DNA from 2 places in the Caldibacillus sp. 210928-DFI.2.18 genome. Region 1 is predicted to be linked to the other one. Evidence: a T-box and tRNA genes for the amino acid it is inferred to sense, from the RefSeq annotation. Region 1 holds a T-box; the other holds one or more tRNA genes.

The links. The T-box of region 1 lies ahead of alaS (alanine--tRNA ligase). A T-box ahead of a tRNA ligase gene usually reads a tRNA of that ligase, here a tRNA-Ala.
Region 2: it encodes a tRNA-Ala, which carries the amino acid that the T-box ahead of alaS (alanine--tRNA ligase) is inferred to sense. The anticodon was not compared.

The regions. Positions count from the first base shown of each region.
Region 1 is NZ_JAJCHL010000053.1:11,609-15,039, forward strand. It holds gene alaS (alanine--tRNA ligase) at 1-1,853, opposite strand, end outside; T-box leader at 1,916-2,130, opposite strand; gene LIZ98_RS11620 (AI-2E family transporter) at 2,228-3,295, opposite strand; gene LIZ98_RS11625 (hypothetical protein) at 3,341-3,431, opposite strand, start outside.
Region 2 is NZ_JAJCHL010000015.1:21,917-25,347, reverse strand. It holds partial or broken gene LIZ98_RS05325 (carbon starvation CstA family protein) at 1-1,551, shown strand, start outside; gene LIZ98_RS05320 (YbdD/YjiX family protein) at 1,556-1,756, shown strand; tRNA gene LIZ98_RS05315 (tRNA-Ala) at 1,919-1,991, opposite strand; gene LIZ98_RS05310 (NAD-binding protein) at 2,432-3,097, opposite strand; gene LIZ98_RS05305 (potassium channel family protein) at 3,110-3,431, opposite strand, start outside.

The DNA.
Region 1 (3,431 bases):
ACAATTTTTTCAATTTTGCTCAACTCTTCTTCGGTTACTTGTCCGAAATGAGAAAAGTCAAAACGGAGCCGATCCGGTTCAACAAGCGAGCCCGCCTGATTGACATGCTCACCAAGGACATCCTTCAAAGCTCGATGTAAAAGATGGGTTGCTGAATGGTTTTTCGTAATTTGCAAACGATTTTTGCTGTCAATTTTGGCAAAGACCGTTTGGCCGGTTTCTGCTAGCCCCTGCTTGACAACAGCCCGGTGAAGGTTTTGCCGGTTTGGCGCTTTTTGGACATCAAGGACTTCTATTACGAGACCTTCAGCCGTAATCGTACCACGGTCCGCAATTTGCCCACCGCTTTCCGCATAAAAAGGCGTTTGGTCCAAGATAAGCTGAATTTCTTCCCCTTGATTGGCCGAAGAAATGAGTTTTCCATCTTTAAATATACCGATAATTTTTGCATTCGTTTCAAGTGTATCATATCCAACAAATGTGCTGGAAACAGTGAATTCTCCCAAGTCACCGCCTTGAACTTGCATCGAACCTGTTTCTTGCCGTGCTTTTCGGGCCCGTTCCCTTTGTAATTCCATTTCTTTTTCAAAACCGTGATGATCGATTGCAAGCCCGGCCTCTTGTGCGTATTCTTCCGTTAGCTCAACCGGAAATCCATACGTGTCATAAAGGCGGAAAACATCGACCCCAGCTATTGTTTTCTTACCGGTACTTTTTGCTTTTTCAATGATATCGGTTAAAATTGCGATTCCTTCATTTAATGTTTCATGGAATCGTTCTTCTTCATTTTTGATCACTTTTCCAATGAATTCCGCCTTGTTTTTCACTTCCGGATAATAGTCTTCCATAATTTTCCCGACAACCGGAACTAATTCGAACATAAACGGGCGTTCGATTTGAATTTGTTTTGCATAACGAACGGCACGTCTCAAAAGTCTCCTTAACACATAGCCTCGACCTTCATTAGACGGCAATGCCCCATCACCAACAGCAAAAGTAACGGTACGAATATGATCAGCAATCACTTTAAAAGCCACATCAAATTCTTCATTTTCACCATATTTCACACCGGATATTTCTTCCGTCTTTTTGATAATAGGAATGAACAGATCTGTTTCAAAGTTTGTCTTTGTATTTTGAATAACAGAGGCCATTCGTTCCAGCCCCATCCCGGTATCAATGTTTTTCTTCGGCAGTGGCGTATATGAACCGTCGGGATTATGATTAAATTGAGAAAAGACTAAGTTCCAAACTTCTAAATACCGGTCATTTTCTCCACCCGGATATAATTCCGGATCATTATCATCATTGCCAAATTCCGGTCCGCGGTCATAGAAAATTTCCGAATTTGGGCCACTTGGTCCTTCACCGATATCCCAGAAATTGCCTTCTAACCGAATAATTCTCTCTTCCGGTATCCCGACTTTTTCATGCCAAATTTTGTACGCTTCCTCATCTTCGGGATGTATTGTTACGGATAATTTTTCCGGCTCAAAGCCAATCCATTTCGGGCTTGTTAAAAATTCCCATGCCCAAATAATGGCTTCTTCTTTAAAATAATCACCGATTGAGAAATTACCGAGCATTTCAAAAAAAGTATGGTGGCGTGCTGTTTTCCCGACGTTTTCAATGTCATTGGTCCGAATCGATTTTTGGGCATTCGTAATCCGCGGGTTATCCGGCTTTACCCGGCCGTCAAAATATTTTTTTAATGTGGCAACACCGCTGTTAATCCAAAGTAATGACGGATCATCATGCGGGATGAGCGATGCACTCGGTTCAATCTTATGTCCTTTTTCCTGAAAAAACTCAAGATACATACGACGAATTTCAGCACTTGTCAATTTTTTCAAGCGAATTCCTCCCTAATTTATTTATTTCCATTTTGTTCCAATAAAAAAACTCCTCCCCTAAAATTAGGGACGAAGAGTCTGTTCCGTGGTACCACCCTAGTTATGAAAGTCTTAATCACTCTCATCACTTTAGCCTTCTTAACGCGAAGTAACGGCAGGGATTAGCTGCACTCGGGAGTAGCCTTCTGTAACAACTGTCTGGAAATTTCTTTCAGCCACGGAAATTTCTCTCTTTTTTAGACTCATTGATACATACTCGCTCCGTCAATGTGTTGATATTTTTAAATCTCCAGTCATATTTTTTATTCTAGTATTTGACCGTCTCCTTGTCAATTATCGAAAATGATTGGTATCCGGAAATTAAGCGAAAAAAATTAACCATAATCCCGCCTTTTAAACTGATCCAAAGCTTGCAAAATAGTAGTTTTAATGACCGCAATTAACGGAACCGCCATGATAAGTCCCAGTACCCCGCCGATTTCACCACCAATTAAGATGGAAAATATAATTAATAAAGGATGCATCTGTAAAGATTTCCCGACTATGTAAGGTGATAAAATATTTCCCTCAAGAAACTGAAGGAAAAAGACAAACAAAACAACAAAAATAATCATTTTTACGGATGTTTGAGATGCAATAATTGCGGCTGGAACGACACCGATAATCGGACCAAAATACGGAATCACATTCGTAATCCCAATGATCGAGCCAAGTAAAAGCGGGTAATCTATTTTGATCAGCCAGAAAAAGACCATCGATATAATGCCAACTAAGGCACAGACAGTCAGTTGCCCGCGGATATAATTTCCAAGCGATTGCTCGACGTTGAAAAGAAAATCTCTCGTTTGTTCCCGCCATTTTTTAGGCACAAAGGACCAAAATGTTTTTTTTAAGTAATCAATATCTTTTAAAATATAAAATGCAATAAATGGAACCAGGATTAACAGAAAAAAATTGTCCACTAACCATATAAAAAACTTTAAAATTCGTTCAATCAGCCGCTTAAGTCCTTCCTCAATCGCTTGATAACCGACATCAATTTGTTCGTGAATTCCGAGCGGCCAAGTTTTTGTTTTTCTTTCAATAAAATCTCCCCACATTTCATACTGGTGTATGAAACCGGGGATGTTTTCGGAAAGATCCTTTAATTGTTTAATAAAGACAGGTATTCCTTTATAAATGGCAAAACCGACTCCCCCAAAAAATAAAATATAGATTAATAAGACGGAAAGCCATCTCTGTAACCCGTTTTGATGGAGTTTCTCCACAAGCGGATATAATAAGTAAGCGATAAATCCGGCAATCAGAAAAGGTAACAGTACCTTCAAAAAAATTTGAATTACCGGTTTCCACATCGGTGAAAGTCTGATAAACACATAAAGAACAACAAATAGTAATAATAAAAATCCTAATCGGTAATACCACTTCACTTTAATATCCATCGACAACACTCCCTCCTCGTTATAGTTTGAGAGGATGGAGCGATATTATGCATGATAGCGACGTTCTTCTTCCGGGAATAAATCATCCAGGGAGGAAAGGGATCCGTCTTCTTCCACCTGATGTGTGTGAATCATC
Region 2 (3,431 bases), on a different contig from region 1:
TTGCTTGCCGTACTTGGCCTTGTTGTTGTTAAAGCGTTAGTTGGTAGTCCATGGGGATTATTTACGGTTGCCTCAACGATTCCGATTGCGATTTTAATGGGGATTTATATGCGATTCGTCAGACCGGGGCGAATTGGTGAAGCCACTGCATTAGGTATTATTCTTTTAATTTTATCACTTGTATTTGGTAGATATATCGGTCAACATCCGGAACTTTCGGCCATATTCAATTTAAGCGGAGAAACGATTGCCATTTTGATGATTATTTACGGGTTTGTGGCAGCCGTTTTACCGGTTTGGTTGCTGCTTGCTCCGCGGGATTATTTAAGTACATTTTTAAAAATTGGAACGATTGTCGGTTTGGCGATTGGAATTTTTATTGCCATGCCACATCTGCAAATGCCTGCTGTAACTGAATTTATCAACGGTACAGGTCCGGTTTTCTCAGGCAATTTATTTCCGTTTTTATTTATCACCATTGCCTGCGGTGCCGTATCCGGTTTCCATGCCTTAATTTCTTCCGGTACAACACCGAAAATGATTGAACGGGAATCTCATGCGCGTCCAATTGGTTATGGTGCCATGTTGACAGAATCATTCGTTGCGGTTATGGCGATGATTGCAGCTTGTGTACTGACACCGGGTATTTATTTTGCAATTAATAGCCCGGCTGCGGTTATTGGTACCGATGTGACGGCCGCAGCAACAACAATCTCAGAGTGGGGTTACACCATTACACCGGATATGTTAACTGAAATTAGTAATCATATTGAAGAAGAATCCATTCTATCCCGTACAGGTGGTGCACCAACGTTTGCGATTGGAATGGCAACAATTTTCTCCCAAGTAATCGGCGGGAAAGCATTAATGGCATTCTGGTACCATTTTGCCATTTTATTTGAAGCATTGTTTATTTTGACCACAATTGATGCAGGGACACGGGTTTGCCGTTTTATGATTCAAGAAGTTATCGGTACCGTATATAAACCTTTCGCCAATACCGAAGCATGGTTACCGAATATTACTGCAACCGCATTGAGTGTAGCTGCTTGGGGATATTTCTTATATCAAGGAGTAGTTGACCCACTTGGCGGAATTAACACTCTATGGCCGCTATTCGGCATTTCGAACCAAATGCTCGCAGGTATTGCCTTAATCTTTGGTACAACGGTTCTCTTTAAAATGGGTAAGAAAAAATATACATGGGTTACACTGATCCCGACAGTTTTGTTACTTGTTGTTACATTGACAGCCGGTTGGTAAAAGCTTTTCCATTCGAATCCGGCAATCGGTTTTTTATCTCATGCAAACAAGTTTCAAGAGGCATATAATAACGGGGAAGTGTTAGCACCGGCAAAAGACTTAGGTGAAATGCGACAAATTTTGTTTAACGATTATATTGATGCAGCCCTTTGCGCCATCTTTATGCTTGTTGTTATTATGGTGTTTATTTCTGCCATTCGGATTTGGATTAAAATACTGAAAAATCAAAGACTGGAACTTCATGAAAGTTCGTATATTCCTAGAGAAAATATCAATGCGGGGGCATAACAAAATGGAATGGATTAAGAAAGTATTAAGATACCGGAAACAATTTTTTAGTTTGTTAGTCGGTGTTCCTTGTTACGAAACGTATGTCGAGCATATGGAAAAACATCATCCGGGCGAACCAATAAAGTCTCGGAAGGAATTTTTCTGCGAAGCCCAAGATGAGCGCTACAATGCAAAAGGCGGAAAAGTTTCGAGATGTTGTTAATTCTATAAAATAGCGAAAAATGCAAACAGCTCCGTTCAAATGGTGAATGGGGCTGTTTATTTTATTAATAGAAGAATCAATACAAATCCGAAGTCTTTCGAAATTCAAAAACCAATCTTCAAAAATTAAAATAAACCCTATTATATCTAGGGTTTTTGGTAGTGGAGCATAGCGGGTTCGAACCGCTGACCTCTTCGCTGCCAGCGAAGCGCTCTCCCAGCTGAGCTAATGCCCCATATTCTTTTTTTATAACGCTGACAAAAATTATTATATAACCAATAAAAATATTTTGCAAGGATATTTTTATCATCAACTTCTAAAAATAAATAGTCATCAAACTGAAAGAGGGCGGGATTAAATTTTTGTAAGGATATTAAAAGAACTAGTTATAAATAAATAATCGGGGTTTGAAGGAATCGGCTAGCACTGGTCTTACGGAAAAAAGGAATCACAGTGCACAAAAAGCCCAGTTCTCATGAACAAAACATAACAAAAGTATTCATAAGAACGTTCAGGCTTTTAACGGATAGTTGGTAGTTTTAGTTTAGTTATCCACATTACCGAAGATAGGAGGCACAAATACATTTTTATGTGCTTTTTAAAGGGTAATAAGTTTAGCTTATCGGTTAACCTCATTTATTTATGACAGGAGTGCAAATACGTTTTCATAGGTATTTAACTCACCGCAAAAATCCGATTAATTTCTTTTTCTGCGTCCTCATCTGTCAAAAGCAAAATTGAATCATGCGGCTCAATGAACGTTTCTCCTCGGGGAATGATGACCTCCTCATCCCGTAAAATCGCAATCAAGACGCATTTCGGGGGTATCCCCAAATCTTTAATTGGTTTTGCAACTGCACTAGACCCTTCATGTACAGCGACTTTCGCAATTGAGTAGTTGCCGCGGTTTAACTTCATTAAAGTAGACAAATTTTCCATATCCATTTCATCGACGACCATATGGGCCATAATATTCGATTGATTAATCGCAACGTCGACGCCCATCGAATGCGTATAAAGCCACTCATTACGCGGATGGTTGACACGGGCGACAACACGGCGCACCCCAAATTCAAACTTTGCAATGGTGGAAGCGACAAGATTTACTTCATCACGACCGGTAACAGCCACCAAAACATCAGCTGACTTAATTCCAGCTTCCTCTAGCGTATTTGGGTCTGTTCCGCTTCCCCCAATAACTACCTCACTGGAAAAATCCTCAATTAACTTGTCGATCAAATGTTCACGTATTTCAATTATTTTTATTTGAATACCATTTTCTTCCAGGAGTTTTCCGACATAAGAACCAACTTGCCCGCCACCGATGATAATCACATTCATATTTCTCACCCCTTATTTTAATCCGAGCATCATTTTTAATTTATTTTTAGCAGTCACAACAACAGCGATATACAGAACATCATGCGCCTGTAAAATGGTTCCCGACACAGGGATGATAGATTGATTTCCCCTACTGATCGTCACAATCATAATTTCGCCCATACTCATCAGTTCTTTTACGGTATGACCGATGAGAAGTGGGGGAGTTTCTACCCGAATTATCTCCACCTGACCATTATCAGGGGACCATACAGTATCCAGTTGATTATAGCTTAATAATTCCGTAACTCTTTGAATTCCCCAGGAAACAGGAGAAATTGTTTGAATACCGAAA